DNA from 3 places in the Janthinobacterium sp. SUN211 genome. Region 2 is predicted to be linked to each of the others. Evidence: predicted binding sites of a transcription regulator. Region 2 holds the regulator's gene; each other region holds the start of a gene.
The links. The regulator LexA, encoded in region 2, represses DNA repair genes until DNA is damaged. The targets are predictions, from matches to a motif close to ACTGTATNNNNATACAGT.
Positions count from the first base shown of each region.

Region 1: the regulator LexA is predicted to act here: its motif matches at 2,226-2,243, upstream of imuA (translesion DNA synthesis-associated protein ImuA).
Region 3: the regulator LexA is predicted to act here: its motif matches at 3,751-3,768, upstream of recA (recombinase RecA).

Region 1 is NZ_JAPWIC010000002.1:504,853-512,055, forward strand. Features, by position in the region: gene O3301_RS07995 (GNAT family N-acetyltransferase) at 1-726, shown strand, start outside; gene O3301_RS08000 (putative Na+/H+ antiporter) at 793-2,058, opposite strand; gene imuA (translesion DNA synthesis-associated protein ImuA) at 2,264-2,974, shown strand; gene O3301_RS08010 (DNA polymerase Y family protein) at 2,904-4,391, shown strand; gene O3301_RS08015 (glutathione S-transferase N-terminal domain-containing protein) at 4,471-5,175, shown strand; gene O3301_RS08020 (S9 family peptidase) at 5,260-6,018, shown strand; gene O3301_RS08025 (hypothetical protein) at 6,215-6,565, opposite strand; gene O3301_RS08030 (Hsp20 family protein) at 6,787-7,203, shown strand, end outside.
Region 2 is NZ_JAPWIC010000002.1:675,119-682,321, reverse strand. Features, by position in the region: gene O3301_RS08840 (replicative DNA helicase) at 1-402, opposite strand, end outside; gene rplI (50S ribosomal protein L9) at 538-993, opposite strand; gene rpsR (30S ribosomal protein S18) at 1,021-1,311, opposite strand; gene priB (primosomal replication protein N) at 1,337-1,636, opposite strand; gene rpsF (30S ribosomal protein S6) at 1,657-2,046, opposite strand; gene lexA (transcriptional repressor LexA) at 2,322-2,957, shown strand; gene O3301_RS08810 (cystathionine gamma-synthase family protein) at 3,026-4,267, opposite strand; gene purF (amidophosphoribosyltransferase) at 4,311-5,834, opposite strand; gene O3301_RS08800 (CvpA family protein) at 5,873-6,361, opposite strand; gene O3301_RS08795 (SPOR domain-containing protein) at 6,382-7,203, opposite strand, start outside.
Region 3 is NZ_JAPWIC010000006.1:78,447-85,649, forward strand. Features, by position in the region: gene O3301_RS20175 (sodium:solute symporter family protein) at 1-1,051, opposite strand, end outside; gene O3301_RS20180 (DUF4212 domain-containing protein) at 1,048-1,362, opposite strand; gene O3301_RS20185 (sensor histidine kinase N-terminal domain-containing protein) at 1,355-2,881, opposite strand; gene O3301_RS20190 (response regulator transcription factor) at 2,884-3,618, opposite strand; gene recA (recombinase RecA) at 3,859-4,965, shown strand; gene recX (recombination regulator RecX) at 5,104-5,559, shown strand; gene O3301_RS20205 (DUF2889 domain-containing protein) at 6,075-6,635, shown strand; gene sucC (ADP-forming succinate--CoA ligase subunit beta) at 6,714-7,203, shown strand, end outside.

The DNA of each region.
Region 1 (7,203 bases), 170 kb from region 2:
CTGCTGGCCCATCGTTCGCAGCATATTGCCGCCGGCAACTTCTGGCGCCCCACCGTGGGCCGCCACGGCAGCCGCATGCCAACCGCCGGCGATACCGCCCCGTCCGGCGACGAAGTTCAGGCTCAGGCGGGCTTGCTGTCGCATGCGCCGCTCACGCTGGTGCCGGGAGAACTGCTGGGCGACGAGGCAAAGAACCGCATGGCCAAATTGCTGTTTGCCACCAGCTACCTGGAATACTGTTCGTTCGGCAATAAACTCAATCTGCAGTTCGTCGAATTGCAGCGGCGGCAGAACATCGACCCGTACCTGGCGCACATCCACGGCCTGCATGACGAGGACGGGCGCTTCATCGGCTTCTTTACGGCCGCGACGATGGACGAGTTCCAGGCTTGCGGCGCCGTCTCGTATTACCGCGATGACATGAAGGCGCTCGACGATGCGTATGACGCCTTCGTGCTCGCGCATGCGCGCGCCGACGACTGTTTCGTCAGCAGCTTGGCCATCGACGAAAAATACCGGGGCCAGGGTTTATTCAGGCAGATGTTCCATGAGATCCGCGACCTGTCCAGCCGCAAGGGCTGCGCGCGCATCACCCTGACGGTGTGGGAAAAGAGCGAAGCGCTGCAAGTGTATCTGCACAAGGGTTTTCGCAGCGTGGGCACGTTCGACTATGCCTACAGCCTGTTCTATGACCGGCTGCATTTCCTCGTGTATGAAGGAAACTGAGGAAGGTAACTGAGGAGGGAGAACGAGGGAGAACAGGGGCGGCCGGCAGCCGCCCCGTGTAGTGTCTTACAGGGCCAGGAAGGCCAGGCCCGCCACGGCCGTCGGCAGCAGGGCACCCGCCAGCAGGCCGACGGCGCCGATCGATTCATCCTTGAAGCCGCGGCGCAGCAGGGCCACGCCGGCCGGGTTCGGCGCATTGGCGATGACGGTCAGGCCGCCACCGGCCACGGCGCCGGCCATCAACATGTATTTCGCTTCGTCCGTCATGCCGACGATCAGCGAACCGAGGTAGGTGAGGGCTGCATTGTCTGTAATCGCCGTCAAGCCCAGGGCGCCGAAGAACAGGGCCAGCGGTTTCAGGCTGGAAACGATGGGCTGCAGCCACCATTGCTGCATGCCGCCCAGCACCACCAGGCCGCCCAGGAAGAAGCCGACCAGCAAGCCTTCCTTGAGGATCAGCGGGCTTTGATAGCGCTCATACGCCTGCACGAAGCCGAGGAAGAACAGGAACAGGCCGATGAACAGCACGGGATGGTGCGCCAGGGTGACGACGCCGGCCAGCACGATCATGTGCACCAGGCTGACGGCCAGCGGCACTTTCGGCGCTTCCACTTCGCCAGCCTTCGGCTTGATGTCGGAGGTGTTGCTGTGCAGATATTTGCGCAGCAAGATGCTCACGCCCGTGGCGTTGACCAGCACGGCGATGGCGGCCTTCCAGCCGAAGTGGGTGGCCATGTAGGCGCTGTCCCAGTTCCACGTGGTGGCCACCATCAGCACGGGCGGCGCCGCGTACGAGGTGAGGGTGCCGCCGATGGAAACGTTGACGAAGAGCACGCCCAGCGCGCCGTATTTCAGCCATTCAGGGATGCCCGGGCGGAAGATTTGCGGCGCCAGCATCAGCGCGGCCAGGGTCATGGCGGCCGGTTCCGTGATCAGGGAGCCCGTCAGGGGCACGAGCGCCAGGCCCAGCCAGACGAGGGCCAGTTCCGTGCGCAGCGGCATCACGCGCGCCACGCCCTTCAACAGGCGCTGCACGGCGTCGAGCACGGGGCGCGAGGCGGCCACCACCATGACGACAAAGACGAACAGCGGCTCCGTGTAATGGCGCGACTCGGCATACTCGATGGCCGCATCGCCGCCCGAGACAAAGGCCATGATGATGATCAAAATGAAAGCCCAGAAGCCGAACACGACTTCCACTTCGCCCAGCAAATGCAGCAAGCCCGCATGGCGGGGATGGCGCCGCGATAATGTTTCAAACGACTTGGCGGCGAAGGTATGGATGAGCGCGAGGCCGAAGACGATGGCGCTGATGAGTTGGATGGTGGTCAAATGCGTTTCCTTATGGACGGAGGAAGCCGCCCGGTGCATTGCCGAGCGGTAAGGAGAGTGCTTATGGTACAGCAATCGATGTGAAAAACGGTGTTTTTCGGACGTCGCGGGACGGCCCCCGGATGGGGATGCGCAGATATGCCTTGCCAAAAGGGGGACTGGATAGTACTGTATATGCATACAGTATTCATCTTCATATTCAATTATGCAACATTCCCAATTGATGGCCTCGCCGGAAGCCTTGCACCCGTCCCTGTGGCGCGCATCGCAGCTGGGGCAGGGCGCCACGCGCTGCCTGGACACGGGCTTTGCCGCCCTGTCCGCGCAGCTGCCCGGCGGCGGCTGGCCCTGCGGCAGTCTCATCGATCTGCTGGTGCAGCAGCCGGGCAGCGGCGAAGTGCGGCTGCTGGCGCCCGCGCTGGCGCAGCTGCCCGGCTTGCCCATCGTGCTGCTGCAACCGCCCCACCCGCCGCAGGCGCTGGCCCTGGCCGCGCAGGGGCTGGCGCCGTCGCAACTGCTGTGGCTGAAGAGCGCCGGCAGCAAGGATGCCCTGTGGGCGGCGGAAAACATCTTGCGCAGCGGCACGTGCGGCGCCTTGCTGTTCTGGCAGCCGCACGTGCGCGCCGACAGCCTGCGCCGCCTGCACCTGGCCGCGCAGTCCGGCAACACCCTGTTCTGCATGCTGCGCCCCTTGCATGGCGCGCAGGATGCGTCGCCGGCGCCGCTGCGCCTGTCCGTGCGCCCGGCCGCCGGCGGCATCGAGATCGGCTTCATCAAGCGCCGGGGACCGCAGCGCGACGCGCCCCTGTTCCTGCCCCTGCAACCTCCTTCATTACTGCTACGCCATGCGACTCTGGATCGGCCTGTACCTGCCCCGGCTCCCGCTCGAAGTGTTTTGCCCGCGCTGGTCGGCTGACCTTCTCGGCGTGGTGCTGGAGCAGGAGCAAGTGATGGCCGTGTCGCCGCTGGCGCGGGCGGCGGGCATCCGGCCGGGCATGCGCCGCGCGGGCGCGCTGATGCTGGCGCCGCAGGCGCGCCTGCACGAGCGCTCTTTGGCACTGGAGGCGCAGGCGCTGCAAGCGGTGGCGCTGGCGCTGCTGCAATATTCGCCGCTGGTGGCGCAGGGCGAGGAAGCGACCCTGCTCGTCGATGCGGGCGCCAGCCTGCGCCTGTTCGGGGGCGTGCGCGCCCTGTGCCGGCAGATTGCGGCCAGCTTGCGCGCGCTGGGCTACACGGCTCAGCTGTCGTGCGCCCCCACGGCGCGCGGCGCCTGGCTGCTGGCGCGCGCCGGGACGCGCCGGAGCCGCGTGCTGGGCATGGAGAGCCTGGTGCGCCGTCTCGACGGCTTGCCATGCGCCTTGCTGCCGCCCGCGCGCCCCTGGCTGGAATGGCTGGACGGCATCGGCTGCCGCACCCTGGGACAGTTGCGCCACTTGCCGCGGCCCGGCTTGCAGCGCCGCTGCGGCGGGGCCTTGCTCGACATGCTCGACGATGCGCATGGCCACGGCACGGAACTGTACCTGTGGCTCGAAGCGCCGCCCACGTTTTGCGCCAGCCTGGAACTGTTCGACCGCGTGGAGCACGCGGAAGCGCTGCTGTTCGGCGCGCGCCGCCTGCTGCAGCAAATGACGGGCTGGTTGTGCGCGCGGCAATTCGCCGTCGAACGCATCCAATTGCTGCTGGCGCACGAGCGGGGCAGGGTGGCGCGCCCGCCCACCGTCATCGACCTGGCCCTGGGCGAGGCCGTCTGGCGCGACGAGCATTTATTGCGCTTGCTCAAGGAACGCCTGGCGCAGCTGGTGCTGGACGCGCCCGTGATCGGCCTCACCCTGGAAGCGCTGCAGGTGCAGCCGATGGCGCCGCCCAGCGACACCCTGTTTCCCGAGCCGGGCGGCACGCCGCAGGAGCGCCAGCGCTTGCTGGAATTGCTGGTGGCGCGCCTGGGCGCCGAGAATGTCTTGCAGGCGGCGCCGCGCGCCGATTATCGCCCCGAGGCGGCCAACCAGTGGCTGCCGCTGCCGGCCAAGCCAGGCGCACAAAACGCGCAGCCGGACTTGCCGCCCGGCTTGTCCAGCATGCCCCGTCCCGGCTGGCTGCTGGCCCAGCCCATCGCCCTCCTGATGCGCGAACACCGGCCGTTTTATGGCTCGCCGTTGAAAATGGTGTCCGTCGCCGAACGCATTGAGGCGGGCTGGTGGGGGCAGTCGCAGGCGCGCGATTATTTCATTGCCGAAGGACTCGATCACGCCCATTACTGGGTCTACCGCGAACGCATCGCCGGCAGCGGAGAAGATGCCGCGCCGCGCTGGTTTTTGCATGGCTTGTTTGGCTGAATGCGTTGTCCTGCTGAAACTGTCATGCTTGGCTATACTTGCCTGCTTGTGCCACGTCATACACCTCAAAAGGATTTTCATGTCCCAACTTTCCGACTTCCCCATCACCCAAAAATGGCCTGCCCGGCATCCCGAGCGCTTGCAGCTGTACTCGCTGCCGACGCCGAACGGCATCAAGGTCTCCATCCTGCTGGAAGAGCTGGGCCTGGCGTACGAGCCGCACCTGGTCAGCTTCGAGCAAAACGACCAGCTGTCGCCCGCCTTCCTGTCCCTCAATCCGAACAACAAGATTCCCGCCATCCTCGACCCGGACGGTCCCGATGGCAAGCCGCTGGCCCTGTTCGAGTCGGGCGCCATCCTGCTGTACCTGGCCGAGAAAACGGGCAAGTTCATCCCGCAGGACGCGGGCTTGCGCTATGAAACGATCCAATGGCTGATGTTCCAGATGGGCGGTATCGGCCCCATGTTTGGCCAGGTGGGCTTCTTCCACAAATTCGCCGGCAAGGATTACGAGGACAAGCGGCCGCTGGAACGCTATATCGGCGAAGCGAAGCGCCTGCTGGGCGTGCTCGAGCAGCGCCTGCAGGGCCGCGACTGGATCATGGGGAGCCAGTACACGATTGCCGACATCGCCATCTTCGCGTGGGTGCGCTGCCTGGTGGGTTTCTATGGCGCGGGCGACCTCGTCGGCTTTGCCAACTTCCCGAACGTGCAGCGCGCGCTGGACGCCTTCCTTGCCAGGCCAGCCGTTGCCAGGGGCGTGGATATTCCCAAGCGTGATTGAAGCTTGCCAGCCGCCAGCGGCGGCGGCCGGGCGGCGCTACAATGCGCCTTCGGCCGCCCTGCGCGGCAGCTTTGATCTGAGACAATGAAATCCACCCGGCAAGATTTTCCCGGCGCGCATGGCCATGTGCTGGCGGCGCGGCTCGATGCGCCTGACGGCGCCATCCGCGCCTATGCGCTGTTCGCCCACTGTTTTACCTGCGGCAAGGACGTGCTGGCTGCGCGGCGCATCGCGCAAGGTCTCACGGAACACGGCATCGCCGTGCTGCGCTTCGATTTTACGGGGCTGGGCGCCAGCGAAGGCGAGTTCGCCGCCACCAATTTCTCGTCGAACGTGGACGACCTGGTTGCCGCTGCTGATTTCCTGCGGGTAAAACATGCCGCGCCGCAATTGCTGATCGGCCATAGCCTGGGCGGCGCCGCCGTGCTGGCCGCCGCGTCGCAAGTGCCGGAAGCCACCGCCATCGCCACCTTGGCCGCGCCCAGCACGCCCGCCTACGTGACGCGCATGTTCAGCGAGCACCTGGAGCAAATCGCCGCCGAAGGCGAAGCGCTGGTGCAGCTGGAAGGGCGTCCCTTCCGCATCCGCCAGCAATTCGTCGACGACGCGGGCAGCCACAGTTTGAAAGACCACATCGCCGGCCTGCGCCGCGCCTTGCTGGTGATGCACGCGCCGAACGACACGACGGTCAGCCTGTCGAACGCGATGGAGATCTTTACGGCCGCCAAGCACCCGAAAAGCTTCGTTTCGCTCGACGATGCCGACCACCTGTTGACGGGGCGCGACGACGCGGCCTATGTCGCCAACGTCATCGCTGCCTGGAGCGCGCGCTATATCAGCTAAGCAAGCAAGCGGTCGCCCATGAAAAACGCCGCGGCAGCAGAAGCTGGCGCGGCGCGGATACTATTGGTACTTTACAACACCTGACAAAATCGTAGCGAGCGGCAGTGATTTGTGGCCGAGAAGCGCAGCCGTGCTAAAGCACGGTGAGCATCGCCGGCCGCAAAGCGCGACGCGCAGTAGATTTGGTCAGGTGTTCTCAGTCTTCGTCAAATTCGGCGGATAGATCCTTCCAGCCCTTGCTCACGGCAAAGGCGGAAAATTCCTCGGGCGCTTCCAGTACGATCAGTTTCTTGTCTTGCAAGCCCAGGTCGCCATGGCCGAAGTCGGGGCCTACATAGCCAAGGCTGCGCAGGCGGGCCAGGATGTGGCCGACCAGGGTCTTGTCCTTGCAGGCGCCCGCTTCGAGCGGGGCGGCGAAATCGACGTAGACGTCGATGATGCCGTAGCCTTCGTCGAAGATGCGGATGGCCTTGATGTCGTGGGCACGGCCGGAGCCGTCGGTGGCCTTGAAGGGGCCGCTGAGCTGGATGTCGGTGTCATTGTTCATGCCGCCAGCATACACCAAAAGCCGACCCTGCATGAGGGGCGTCATGCAACCCATCCCTGGATGGGGCATGTAAAAATTTCTTACAAATTCTTTGCCGTCTGGGGCGTTTTTTGCCAATTTCAAGGCCTTGAAAGGGCGTTGGCAGGCCGTATATCGGTAACAGGCGGATGCTCATGGTGAGGTCCGCCCCTCTTATCGCTTTAATGAAAAGGATATTTATCATGCGTACTTTTGACCTTGCTCCCCTGTACCGTTCTGCCATCGGCTTCGACCGCCTAGCACAATTGCTCAACGAACAGCGCGCCGATGCGCAGCCCAGCTACCCGCCCTATAACATCGAACTCGTATCGGAAGACAAGTACCGCATCGTGATGGCATTGGCCGGCTTCTCGCGCGAAGAGATCGACATCATCACGGAACGCGATTCCCTGCACGTCACGGGCCGCAAGCAGAAAGATGGCGTCGAGCGCACGTTCTTGCACCGCGGCATCGCTGCCCGCGATTTCGAACAGCGTTTCCAGCTGGCCAACCACGTGAAAGTCACGGGCGCCACGTTTGAAAACGGCATGCTGACCATCGACCTGGTGCGCGAAGTGCCGGAAGCGCTGAAGCCGCGCAAGATCGAGATCGGCACCACC
Region 2 (7,203 bases):
GGCCGTGCCGGAGATATCGTCGGCGACGGTGATGAGTTTACGCAGCACGCCGCGGTCGCGCACGATCTCGGCGTAGCGCCGGATGTTCGCGGCCGATGGCGTGTTTTGCGCCATGGCGTTCAGGTAAGCGAGTCCGCCCACATCATCGGCCTTGCCGAGCTGGGTCAGGGTTTCAAAAACAGTAATGACATCGGCTGGCTTGGAAGCGTTAACCATCTTGACGATTTGCTCGAAGATGATGCGATGGTCATAGCGATAGAAATCCTCCGCATGCATGAAGTCGGCGATGCGGTCATATGCGGCATTGTCGCGCAGCAGACCACCGATAACGGATTGTTCTGCTTCGATCGAATGCGGCGGAATACGGAGGGAATCCAGTTGCGGATCAGAGGGGGCGTTCATGGCGCGAATTATACCCGCTTCGGCGTGCTGGCAAAAATAAAGGGCTGAAATTGAGCGAAAAAAAGGCCACAAAAAAGCCGGGCGAACCCGGCTTTTCATAGTGCGGCAACGCTTGCGGGCCAGGCCCGCAGACGATTACGCGTTCGCGTCTGGAACGACAGCGATAACAACTTCCACAACCACGTCGGTATGCAGAGCAACCGAAACGTTGTGCTCGCCAACGATCTTCAGCGGGCCGGTAGGCATGCGGATTTGTGCTTTTTCAACAGCAAAACCTTGCTTGGTCAGCGCTTCAGCGATGTCGAAGTTGGTGACGGAACCGAACAGACGGCCATCAACACCAGCTTTTTGAGCAACTTGAACGGTCAGGCCGCTCAGTTTTTCGCCCTGGGCTTGCGATGCGGCCAGTTTAGCGGCAGCAGCTTTTTCCAGTTCGGCGCGCTTGACTTCGAATTCAGCCACAGCGGTTGCCGTAGCACGACGTGCCAGGCGTTGCGGGATCAGGAAGTTACGTGCGTAACCGTCTTTGACTTTGACGACTTCGCCGAGGTTACCGACGTTAACAACTTTTTCTAACAGAATGATTTGCATAGTTCTTCTCCAGGAATATCTGACCGATTAAGCGTGGTGCAGATCGGTGTATGGCAGCAGCGCGAGGAAGCGAGCGCGCTTGATTGCGGTGTCAACTTGGCGCTGGTAGTGCGCTTTGGTACCGGTCAGGCGTGCTGGCATGATCTTGCCGTTTTCTTGGACGAAGTCTTTCAGCGTGTCGACGTCTTTGTAGTCGACTTGCTCAACGTGAGCTGCGGTGAAGCGGCAGAACTTCTTGCGTTTGAACAACGGGTTTTGCTGTTTGCGTTTTTCTTTAAGCTTGAGCTTATTTTTGTCGAACTTTTTACCGAATGCCATGTCAGGCTCCTGTATCTAAAATGCGCTAGTCAGAATTGACTGCACTAAAATCAATGATGTGAAACACCAAACTCTTGCTGTTGCGGCTCTTCCTGGCCAGGAAACCCGTGAACTGATACACCCCGCCCAAGTTTGCCTGACTGAACCGGCCTGAGATTTCGCCAGCGGCTAGCGCGGCAACATCAAACTCGGTCAAACGGGCAATCCCTGCTTCCATCTGCTGCGAACTGTGTTGCAATACTGCATTCACAATCGGCAACCCTGCCGGGGTATAGCGCAATATTTCGCGCTCGGCAATGATGGCGGTTACTTGTAGCTGGTTCAGCGCACGATCCTGGTCAAGAATTAAGCTGCTGCTGCGGCTGGAGCGGCTGCTGGTGCTTCGGTGCGGTGGCTTTTGGCCGCGTCTTCGCGTTGTACCGATTTCATCATCGGCGAAGGAGCTGTTTCAGCTTTCTTCATTTTAACGGTCAGGTGACGCAACACGGCATCATTGAATTTGAATGCTGTTTCCAACTCGACCAGGGTCTCGTTGTCGCATTCGATGTTCAGGCAGATGTAGTGTGCTTTAGGCAGCTTTTGGATCGAGTAAGCCATTTGACGGCGGCCCCAATCTTCCACGCGGTGAACCGAACCGCCGCGGGTGGTTACGCTGGCTTTGTAGCGTTCGATCATCGCGGGCACTTGCTCGCTTTGGTCCGGATGGACGATAAAGACTATTTCATAATGACGCATGCAAACTCCTTCAGGTCGGATTGATAATCGCCCACCCCGGCGTCAAGACGGGTGTGGGAAGGTCAGCCGAAGATTATAACCGCCTTTTGCAAACGTTTCAATCATTCCTTCCACATGGGCCCGAAAAGCCCGCGCGCCACCGTGCTTTCCGCCCGTGGACAAGTATTTCTTGCGAAATTCGCCTAAAACACGGAAATCCCCTTGCATAGTGGGCGATACTGTACAAAAATACAGACTGTTCATATAGACAGCATTTTAGTATGCACCCACCGCTCATGATCAAGCTGACAGCACGACAAGAACAAATCCTGAACCTGATCAAGGACGCGATTGAAAACACGGGCTTCCCTCCCACCCGTGCCGAAATCGCCAATGAACTGGGTTTCAAATCGGCCAACGCGGCCGAAGAGCATTTGCAGGCCCTGGCCCGCAAGGGCGCGATCGAGATTTCACCCGGCACCTCGCGCGGCATCCGCCTGATCGGCGCCGCCGCCGAAGCGCTGCCATCGAAGGTGCCGGCAGCGCTGCTGATGTCGCTGCCCCTGATCGGCCGGGTAGCAGCAGGTTCGCCCATCCTGGCGCAGGAAAACCTGGAAGCGAGCTACAACGTGGACCCGGCCCTGTTTTCGGCCAAGCCCGACTTCCTGCTGAAGGTGCGCGGCTGGTCCATGCGCGACGCCGGCATCATGGATGGCGACTTATTGGCCGTCAAGAAGGTCGACAGCGCCAAGAATGGCCAGATCGTCGTGGCCCGCATCGGCGACGAAGTCACAGTCAAGCGCTACAAGAAGACGGGTTCCGTCATCGAATTGCTGCCGGAAAACCCGGACTTCAAGGTGATTACCGTGTCGCCGGAAGATGAGTTTGCCCTGGAAGGGCTGGCTGTCGGCTTGATGCGCAGCTGGCATTGAACCACCGCATGTAAAAAGGGCCGCAACAGCATGACTGTTGCGGCCCTTTTTATATGCTGCGCGGCTGTTTAGGCGTCCAGCGCGTTTTTGAAGTCGTCCAGCAAATCGGCCTCATCCTCGATGCCGACGGAGACGCGGATCAGCGACTCGGCGATGCCCATGCTGGCGCGCCGCTCGGCACCCATTTCGTAGAAAATCGTGTGGGCGACGGGAATGACGAGGGTGCGCGTGTCGCCGAGGTTGCTGGCGGGAATGGCAAGATTGAGACGATTGAGGAAATCGAAGCAGTCGATGCCGTCCTTTAATTCAAAGCTGAACAGCGAGCCATAGCTGCGGAACAAGTCCGTCGCCAGCGCGTGCTGCGGGTGCGACGCCAGGCCCGGGTAATGCACGGCCGCCACTCTCGGGTCCGCCTGCAGCATGGTGGCCAGCGCCAGGGCGTTCGAACAGGTGCGGTCCATGCGCAAGGCCATGGTTTCCGCGCCGACGGCGATATGGTGCGCCGCTTCCGGCCCCAGGGACGCGCCGAAGTCGCGCAAGGCCTTGGCGCGGATTTGCGCGATGCCCCACTGTGCGGGCGCCGCCTTCTTGTAATTCTCGAAAATGTTCGGATACTGCGTCCAGTCGAACACGCCCGTGTCCGTCAAGCTGCCGCCTAGCGCATTGCCGTGGCCGCCGATGGATTTCGTCAAGGCATTGACCACCAGGCCCGCGCCCACGGCTTTGGGACGGAACAGGTATGGCGTCGTCATCGTATTGTCGACGATGTACAGGATGCCCTTCTCGCGGCACAAGTCACCGATCTTCTTCAGGTCGGCGATCTGCGTGCGCGGATTGGCAATAGTTTCCACGAAAACAATCCGCGTGGCCGGCGTGATTGCGGCCGCCACATTGGCCACATCGGTGGCGTCGACGAACGACACGGCGATGCCCTGCCCCGTCACCGTTTGCCACAGGCTGTTGGTGTTGCCAAACAAAAAGGCCGACGACACGACATGGTCGCCCGCGCGCAGCAAGGATTGCACCACGGCACCGATGGCGCCCATGCCGGTGGCGAAGCACAGGGTCGCCACGCCGTCTTCCATCTTGTTGACCTTGTCTTCCAGCGCGGAAACGGTCGGATTGCCCTGGCGGCCATAGCGGAAACCCGGTTCCTTGCCCTGGAACACGGAAGCGAGCTGGCGCGCATCGGCGTAACCAAAGGCAACGGAAGTGTGCACGGGCTTGTGCAGGGAGCCATGTTCGATGCCCTTGCGGCGGTCGTTATGCAGGATGGTGGTGGTAAAGCCGTAGTTTTTTTTATCGTTCATGATCGCGGAGAAAAAAATGCCCGGCATCGGCCGGGCAGCTTACTTATGCTTCTGTTGTCGCCAGGTTCAGGTTCAGCTGGGAACGCGGCGTATCTTCGGGCGCTGCCGCCTTCGGATGGTGACGCGCATATTCCAGGCGGTCCAGGTATTCCTGCGATACGTCGCCCGTCACGTACACGCCATCGAAGCACGAAGCCTCGAAGTTGGTCAGAGCCGGGTTGACGTCGGCGATAGCCTGTTTCAGCGCGCCGATATCCTGGTACACGAGGTAATCGGCCGTGATTTCACGGCACACTTCTTCCGTCGTGCGGCCGTAGGCGATCAGTTCGTCGCGCGTCGGCATGTCGATGCCGTACACGTTCGGGTAAATCACCGGTGGCGCGGCCGAAGCGAAGATGACCTTCGTCGCGCCCGCTTCGCGCGCCATCTGCACGATTTCACGGCTGGTGGTGCCGCGCACGATGGAATCGTCGACCAGCAGCACCACTTTATCCTTGAATTCGGACGGAATCGCGTTGAGCTTCTGGCGCACGGACTTCTTGCGCGCCGCCTGGCCCGGCATGATGAAGGTGCGGCCGATGTAGCGGTTCTTGATGAAGCCTTCGCGGTATTCGATGTTCAGCGCCATGGCCAGCTGGATGGCGGCCGGACGCGAGGAATCGGGAATCGGCATGACCACGTCGATATGTACGCCAGGCAATTCGGCGCGGATCTTTTCGGCCAGGTATTCGCCCATTTTCAGGCGCGTGGCGTACACGGAGGCGCCGTCGATGACGGAATCGGGACGGGCCAGGTAGACGAATTCGAATACGCACGGGTTCAGGCTGGCATTGTCGGCGCACTGGGCGCTGTGCAATTGCTTGTCAGCATCGATGAAGACGGCTTCGCCGGGACCGATATCGCGCACGAAGCGGAAGCCCATGCCTTCCAGGGCCACGGATTCGGAAGCGATCAGGTATTCGGGACCCTGCTCCGTTTCATTGATGCCCAGGCACAGCGGACGGATGCCGTGCGGGTCGCGGAAGGCCAGCAAGCCCACGCCGGCGATTTGGGCCACGGCAGCGTAGCCGCCCTTGACCCGGCGGTTCAGCACGGTGACAGCCTTGAAGATGGCTTCCGGGTCCAGGTTCAGGCCCGTCGTCGCTTCCTGGATTTCATGCGCCAGCACGTTGAGCAGCACTTCCGAATCGGAATCGGTGTTGATGTGGCGGCGGTCGTTCTTGAACATTTCCAGCTTCAACTGTTCCCAGTTGGTCAGGTTGCCGTTGTGCGCCAGGGTGATGCCGAACGGCGCATTCACATAGAACGGCTGTGCTTCCTCTTCGCTCGACGAACCGGCCGTCGGGTAGCGGCAATGGCCGATGCCCGTCGTGCCTTGCAGCGAACGCATGTTGCGCGTACGGAAGACGTCACGCACGAGGCCATTGGCCTTGTGCATGGAAAACATACTGCTGTGATTGGTCGCAATCCCTGCCGCGTCCTGACCGCGATGTTGCAGGAGCAACAATGCATCATAGAGCAATTGATTGACAGGTTGATGGGAAACGACGCCGACGATGCCACACATGGTGTGCTCCTAAACTGTGCTACTGATTTTAAAAAAATTCAAAATTTCACATGCTGCGCGTAAGCGGCAGGCAGATAAGGCTTGATGGCGCGCGCGCCCTGCTCCGCGAGCGGGCTGAGCTGCGCGTTTTTCCAGAATGGCTGCTGCGGTATGGACGTCATGCCACACAAGATGACGGCGGTCAGCACGATCACAAGGCCCCGCGCCACGCCGAACAGGCTGCCCAGGGTGCGGTCGGCCAGGCTCAGGCCCGTCACCTTGACCAGCGCGTCGACCGTCATGGACAGCAATCCCATCAAAATACGCACACCGATGAACAGCACCACGAAAGCCAGCAACAAACGGATGGCTTCGCCCGGCACGGCTTCCGGCAGGAATTTCGCCAGGGTGGCGCCATAGGCATTGGCAATGACAAAAGCCACGACCCAGCTGACCAGTGACAGTATTTCCTTGACCAGGCCGCGCATCATGCTGATCAGCACGGACGTCACCAGCACGAACAGCACCAGGTAATCGAAGATCGTCACGCCCGTTCAGCCTTGCAACATCACGCCGGTACCAGGCTGCCGCCCAGGCCCAGCTTTTGCAGCTTGGCGCGGGTCTTTTCGGCGTCTTCGCGGCTGCCGAACGGTCCCACGCGCACGCGGATACGTTCGCCCGCCGGGCTGGAGACTTTCTGCGTGTATGACTTGATGCCCGCTTCGCGCAGCTTGTCCTGCAATTCGTCAACCTTGTCCTGCGTCGCCAGCGCCGCCACCTGCACCACGAACTTGCCGCTGCCGGCGTCGTGCGCTTTCTCTTGTGGCTTGTCCTGCGGCTTGCCTTCCAGGATGGCCAGCGCGCGCGCGGCATCGTCGGCCGATTGCGCCGGCTTGGCAGGCTTAGTCTCGGGCTTGGCTTCCGGTTTTACTTCATGCTTGGGTTCAGGCTTGGACTCGTGTTTCGGCTCGGCCTTGGGTTCCGGCTTGGTTTCGTGCTTCGGTTCCGGTTTTGGTTCCACCTTGACCGGCTTGGGCTCGGGTTTCGGTTCCACGTAGGCTGGCTTGACCGGCGCAGGCTGGACGGCGGCCAGCACGGGTGCCGGTGCCTGCGTCGGCTTGGCCGCAGGCGGCAGGGGCGCGTCGACGATTTCCTCGGACTGGTCCAGGCCATTCGATGCGGCCCGGGCCGGAACGGCCGGCACGGGTGCCGGTGCAGGCGCTACGGCCTTTTCCTTCGACGGAATATCGATGGCGATATCGTTGAACGGCGCCTTCGGCTCGGAATCGAGCAGCATCGGCAAGCCGACAGCCACGCCCAGGGCCAGGGCGATGGCCCCGACCAGGCGGCGGCGTGCGCGCTTTTTTTCAGGCAAGACCGGATCCGGCGC
Region 3 (7,203 bases), on a different contig from region 2:
TCTGGTTCTGCGCCTGTGCCGCCTGCCACAGCACGCGTGCCTCGTCCGGACTTTTCGGATAGGCGATCAGGTAACGTTCCGCGTTGCGGATGTCGAACAGCGAAGCATTGCGCTGGCGCAAACTATCGAGCTGGCGCTGGGCCGTCAGATGGCCTTGTTCCCAGGAAGCGGGCAAGCCGTCGATGCGCGCCTGGTAGCTTTGCGCGCGCTGGCGGAAGATGGCGCGCACTTCGTTTTCTTTCGGGTCCGTTTCCAGCACGTGTTCGCGCGCGCTCAGTTGCGGCAGCACCTTGCCGTAGGCGATCTGCGGCACGGGATTGTCCGCATGCTTGACCGACAGCCACATGGCGGGAATCAGAAAGGCGACGAGGATGATGATGTACTGCGCCACCTGCGTCCAGGTGATGGCGCGCATGCCGCCCAGAAAGGAGCAGACGAGGATGCTGGCCAGGCCCAGGAAGATGCCGACGGAAAAATCCACGCCCGTGAAGCGCGAGGCGATCAGTCCGACGGCATAGATCTGCGCCACCACATACGTAAACGACACGATGATGGTGGCGGCCACGGCCACCACGCGCACGCTGGCGCCCCGTTTGTCGGTGCCGCTGCCGTAGCGGGCGGCGAGGAAATCGGGAATCGTGTACTGGCTGAACTTGCGCAGGTAGGGCGCGATCAATAGCGCCACCAGGCAATAGCCGCCCGTCCAGCCCATGATGAAAGCCAGGCCGTCGAAGCCGTTCAGGTACAGGCCGCCGGCCAGGCTGATGAAGCTGGCCGCCGAAATCCAGTCGGCGGCCGTGGCCATGCCGTTGAACATGGCCGGCACCCGGCGCCCCGCCACATAGTATTCGGTGACGTTCGAGGTGCGGCTGATGACGCCGATGGTGGCGTACAGGGTGATGGTGACGAGCATGAACAGGTAGCCGATCCACGCGCGCGGCATGCCTTCCTGTTCCAGTACCGACAGGGCCAGCAGGAAGGCGGCGAATCCGGCGGTAAACAGCAGGTAGTAGCGGCACAGGCGCGCAAAGAAGCTGCGCTGGCTGCTCATGCTTGCTCCTCTGCATGAAAAGCCCGGTCGAGGCGCCGCATGCGCCAGGCGTAGAAGGCGATGATGGCCAGGTAGACCAGTGAGGCGCCCTGGGCCGCCATATAAAAGGGCAGCGGCCAGCCGAACAGGTTCAGATGCAACAGCTCGCGCGCATAGAACACGGTCAGGAAGCCCGTCAGCAGCCAGACCAGCAGCAGGATGGCCGTCAGGCGCCGCGTCTTGCGCCAGTGCACATCGAGGCGCGCCTGCAGCTCGGGGCTGGGCGTGCGCGCCGGCCGCGCGGGAGGAGCGGGTGGGCTCGGCTTATCCATACGTGATGTCATCCTCTTCTGGCGCGTCCGGCAACAGCAGGGCGATGCTCAGGCGCAGCAGGGTGCCCGGCAGCTTCGGCGACTGCGCGCGCGGATTGTTAAAAATATCGACTTCGGCGCCATGCTGCTGAGCAATTTCGCGCACGATGGCCAGGCCCAGGCCGCTACCGTCGACATTGCTGCCGAGAATGCGGTAAAAGCGTTCGAACACGTGCGCCCGCTCCGCTTGCGGTATGCCGGGGCCCGTATCTTCCACTTCCAGGATGGCCAGTTCCAGGGTGCTGCGCACGCGCACCGTGACGCTGCCGCCAGCCGGCGTGTAGCGCAAGGCATTGTCGATCAGGTTGCTCAGCAGCTCGCGCAGCATCATGGCATTGCCGGAAATCAAGATCGAATACGCGGGCTGCTCGAAGCCCAGGTCGATATGCTGGGCAAACGAGGCTTGCACCCAGTCTTGCACCACGCCGCGCGCCAGTTCGCTCAACTCGATCGGTTCGAACGCCGTGCCGGCCTGCGGCTGGTTTTCCGCGCGCGCCAGGGCCAGCAACTGGTTCACCAGGCGCGTGGCCGCTTCCGAACTTTTCGCCAGTTGCAGCAGCGAGCGGTGGATTTCGTCGTGGTCGGTCTGGCGCAGGGCCAGCTCGGATTGCATGCGCATGCCGGCCAGCGGCGTTTTCATCTGGTGCGCGGCATCGGCGATGAAACGTTTCTGCATGTCGATCGACAGCGACAGCCGCGCCAGCATCTCGTTGAGCGAACCGACCAGCGGCGTGATTTCCTCGGGCACCTGGCCCGATTCGATGGGCGACAAATCGTCGGGCGGGCGGGCGCGTATGCGCTCCTGCAATTGCGCCAGCGGCGACAGGCCGCGCGCCAGGGCAAACCAGACTAGAGCCAGGATCACGGGCAGGATGATGAACTGCGGCAAAATCACGCCCTTGATGATTTCATTGGCGAGCTGGGCGCGCTTTTCCAGGGTTTCCGCCACTTGCACCAGCGCGCGGCTGGGTTCATCGTCGTTGCCGGAAGGAATGTCGAGATAGCTGAACGCCACGCGCACGGGCGTGCCGTGGATGGTGTCGTTGCGAAACAGCACCATGCCGCTGCGGTATTTGTCGGGGTCTTGCGGCGGCGGCAGATCGCGGTCGCCGTTCAGGTATTCGCCGCGCGGGCCCACCACCAGGTAATACAGAGTGTCGACATCGTCGCCGCGCAGGAAGTCGCGGCCCTTGCCGTTTTTGTCCGGCACGTGGCGCAGCATCGCGCCATCGGCTTGCTTGACCTGCTGCGTCAGCACCGTCACGCTGTCTTCCAGCGCATGGTCGAACGGTTGATTGGCGATGCTCTTGGCCACCAGATAGGTGATGGCGATGCTCATCGGCCACAGCAGCAGCAAGGGCGCCAGCATCCAGTCGAGGATTTCGCCGAACAGCGAATGCTCGATGGTGTCATCCTGCTCCGTGGTGGGCGGCTCGAACCAGTCGTCGTCGTCCGCCTCGTCCGCTGGCGCCTCGCGCACCTTCACTTGCTGGCGGGGCCGCTGGCCGGGCTTGCCGATTCGCCCGCTTCGGCGTTCAGGCGCGCCGCTTCCGAGTATTTTTCCAGGCAATAGCCGAGGCCGCGCACGGTGGCGATGCGCACGCCGCCCACTTCGATCTTCTTGCGCAAGCGGTGGACATACACTTCGATGGCGTTGTTCGATACTTCTTCGCCCCATTCGCACAGGTGGTCGACAAGTTGCTCTTTTGAAACGAGGCGGCCCGTGCGGCCCAGCAGGATTTCCAGCAAGCCCAGTTCGCGCGCCGACAGGTCGAGCATCTGGTCGTTGATGTAGGCGCTGCGCCCCACCTGGTCGTAGCTGAGGGGGCCGTGCTTGATGATGGTGGCGCCGCCGCCGGCGCCGCGGCGGGTCAGGGCGCGCACTCTTGCCTCCAGTTCCGACAAGGCGAACGGCTTGGCCATATAATCATCGGCACCGAGGTCGAGGCCATTCACGCGTTGCTCGATGGAATCGGCGGCCGTCAGGATCAGCACGGGCAGCAGCGAGGCGCGCGCGCGCAGGCGGCGCAGCACTTCCAGCCCGGACATCTTGGGCAAGCCCAGGTCGAGGATCAGCAAGTCGAATTCCTGGGTGGACAGGGCCGTATCGGCCTCTTGCCCGGTCTTGACGTAATCGATCGCATAACCGGACTGGCGCAGCGAGCGGGTCAGGCCATCGGCCAGCACGCTGTCATCTTCGGCAAGTAAAATACGCATGGTGCACTTCCTATGCTTGCGACGGTAGAAGCTTGTATTGTGTTTCATTTTCCGCAAGGTGGCGAATTTTTGTGAAAAACAGGGTTGTATTGATCTGTTTCAAAACAAATCCACGTTCCGCTTGCATTGATCACTGTTTTTTTATACAGTACTGTCTGTGTAAAGAATTTAACCCACTGGCGCTATCGCAGGCCGACCGATTCACGTGAATCGTCGACTGTAGAACGGCTGAAAGAACATATGGACGATAAAAAAGCTGTAGTACCCGCATCGGAAAAAGCCAAGGCGCTCGCCGCCGCACTGGCGCAGATCGAGAAGCAGTTTGGCAAAGGTTCGGTCATGCGCATGGATGCCAGCGCACCGATCGAAGAAGTGCAAGTCGTGTCGACCGGTTCGCTCGGCCTCGATATCGCGCTGGGCGTGGGCGGCTTGCCGCGCGGCCGCGTGGTGGAGATCTACGGCCCGGAATCGTCGGGTAAAACCACCCTGACCCTGCAAACCATTGCTGAAATGCAAAAACTGGGCGGCACCTGCGCCTTTATCGATGCCGAGCACGCGCTCGACGTCGGTTACGCGCAAAAGCTGGGCGTGAACCTGCATGAATTGCTGATCTCGCAACCGGATACGGGCGAGCAGGCGCTGGAAATCTGCGACGCCCTCGTGCGTTCGGGCAGCGTCGACCTGGTCGTCATCGACTCCGTGGCCGCACTGACGCCACGCGCCGAGATCGAAGGCGACATGGGCGATTCCCTGCCGGGCTTGCAAGCCCGTTTGATGTCGCAAGCCCTGCGCAAGCTGACCGGCTCCATCAACCGCACGAATACCCTGGTCATCTTCATCAACCAGATCCGCATGAAGATCGGCGTGATGTTCGGCAGCCCGGAAACGACCACTGGCGGCAATGCACTGAAATTCTACGCCTCCGTGCGCCTGGATATCCGCCGTACCGGCTCGATCAAGTCCGGCGATGAAGTGATCGGCAACGAAACCAAGGTCAAGGTCGTCAAGAACAAGATCGCGCCACCGTTCAAGGAAGCGCACTTCGACATCCTGTACGGCGCCGGCACCTCGCGCGAAGGCGAAATCCTGGACCTGGGTTCGGATGCCAAGATCGTGGAAAAATCCGGTTCGTGGTACAGCTACAACGGCGAACGCATCGGCCAGGGCAAGGACAACGCCCGCGCCTTCCTGCAAGAGCGTCCGGCGCTGGCCCGCGAGATCGAAAACAAGGTCCGCGCTTCGCTGGGCGTGCGCGAACTGCCGCCGCTGGCTGCTGAAAAGCCGGAAAAAGCGGATAAAGCTGCCGACAAGGCTGCCAAGGCTGCGGAAGCCAAGGCCGCCGAGTAAGCGACAGTGGCGGGGCCAGCCTGGCCCGCCGGCGGCAGCTTGCCGCATAAAAAAGTTCTACAATGATTGCCGCCCTGCGCCTGTGCGCCTGGCGGCAATTGTGTTTTCAGTCCGGTGTGGTAAAGATGGGATATGGGTATGGCAGCGGTACAACTAAGCCTGAAAGGCAGGGCGCTACGCTTTCTGTCGATGCGCGAACACAGCCGCATGGAATTGCGGCGCAAGCTGCAGCGCCATGCGCAGGAAGGCGACGATGTGGAAGCCTTGCTCGACAGCCTGGAGCAAGCCAACTGGCTGTCGCAGGAGCGTTTTTCCGAGTCGCTGATCCATCGCCGCTCGGCCCGCTTTGGCAATAGCCGCATCATGGCGGAATTGCAAAGCCATGGCATCGGGGGCGAGGCGCTGCAGGAACTCAAGGCGGGCCTGGCCGAAGGGGAAGTGGCGCGCGCCTGCGAAGTGTGGCGCCGCAAATTTGGCGAAGTGGCGCAGGATGCCGAGCAGCGCAACAAGCAGATGCGCTTCCTGATGCAGCGCGGCTTTTCGCAGCGCGCCGTGCAAGCGGCCTTGAAGGGGCGGGAGCCCGAGGACGACTAGGCGGCTGGCGCGCTTCTGCGAGCTTTCGTGCCGTGCCGGCGGCCCGCTCTGGCCGCGCTGTGTTCCATCTACAACAGTCCGCACGATGCCCTGCTTGCGTGCGCGGGCCAGTCGGCCTTGCTGTTTGTCCATGTTTTCTTTGCAGGATTCTGCTTCTGTCATCGCCCTGTCAAGCCAGCGGCGTATTGTTGCGCTGCACGTCGTGAGCGCTGCCTGCGCCGTGCGATCTCGGCGCGGTGGCGGCAACTGGATGCGGTTCGCGGCCCCAGGTGCGCATATCTATCATCACTGAATGTGATAACAGCGTAAATTTCCATGTGCTTTCTTTATACTTTGAAATGTTTTTATCGAAGCAATGAAAAATTATGTTGCGGCGCAACCAGCGCCCAGTGTGCTACACTTTTAGGGTTTTTGCGGCGCCGCAGGTGCGGTTGCTGTTCGTAGAAGCTGCGAACAGAGTGCTTTAGGCACATGGCTGCTTACTAAATTATGGCCGCGCAAGCGGCATCGGTCTTATGCCCCTGTCAACTCCCGTATCCCGGCGCGCCCTCCGGCACTCCCGCGTTATCGACGTCCAAGCGTATGTGCGCGACGACGGCCTGTGGGATATTGACGCCCGTATCACCGATATCAAAAGCTATGACGCGACCCTGGCCTCCGGCCCCCGTCCCGCCGGCTCCCCCCTGCATGACCTCCACTTACGCATTACCGTCGATCGCGAACTGACCATCGTCGAGGCCGAAGCCGCCTCCGATGCCGTGCCCTATCCCGGTTTTTGCGATACCATCGGCCCCGCTTACAGAGCGCTGATCGGTCTGAATTTATTAAAGAATTTCCGCCGCGACTTGAAACAGCGCCTGGCGGGAATCGCCGGCTGTACCCATTTGACCGAACTGGCGCAAGTCTTGCCGACTGCGACGGTTCAGGCATTTGCCGGCGATGTCTGGTCGACCCGTGACGGTGCGAATGCTGACTTGTCGCATGAAAAGCCGTTTCAACTCGACAAATGCCACGCCCTGCGCACCGATGGCGGGGCGGTTGCACAGTATTACCCGCGCTGGGTAGCCAAAGCGTGACCCCGGCGCTCTGTTTTTCCTGTTTTTTTTGCACCACTAACCGTATTTTTACACATCAGTATCAGAAGGGAAGCCAGCATGAAAATCCATGAGTATCAAGCCAAAGAAATCCTCCGGCAATTCGGAGTGACGGTACCACGCGGTATTCCGTGCATGTCCGTCGAAGAAGCCGTCAAGGCTGCGGAAACCCTGGGCGGCCCGGTGTGGGTTGTCAAGGCGCAGATTCACGCAGGTGGCCGCGGCAAGGGCGGCGGCGTGAAAGTGGCAAAATCGATGGAACAGGTCAAGGAATACGCTGACCAGATCATGGGCATGCAGCTGATCACGCATCAGACCAGCGCCGAAGGCCAGAAAGTCAACCGCCTGCTGGTGGAAGAAGGCGCCGACATCAAGCAAGAACTGTACGTTTCGCTGGTCACCGACCGCGTCACCCAGAAAATCGTCCTGATGGCGTCGTCCGAAGGCGGCATGGACATCGAAGAAGTGGCCGAGAGCCACCCAGAGAAGATCCACCACGTCACCATCGAGCCAAGCGTTGGCCTGACCGATGCCCAGGCAGACGACATCG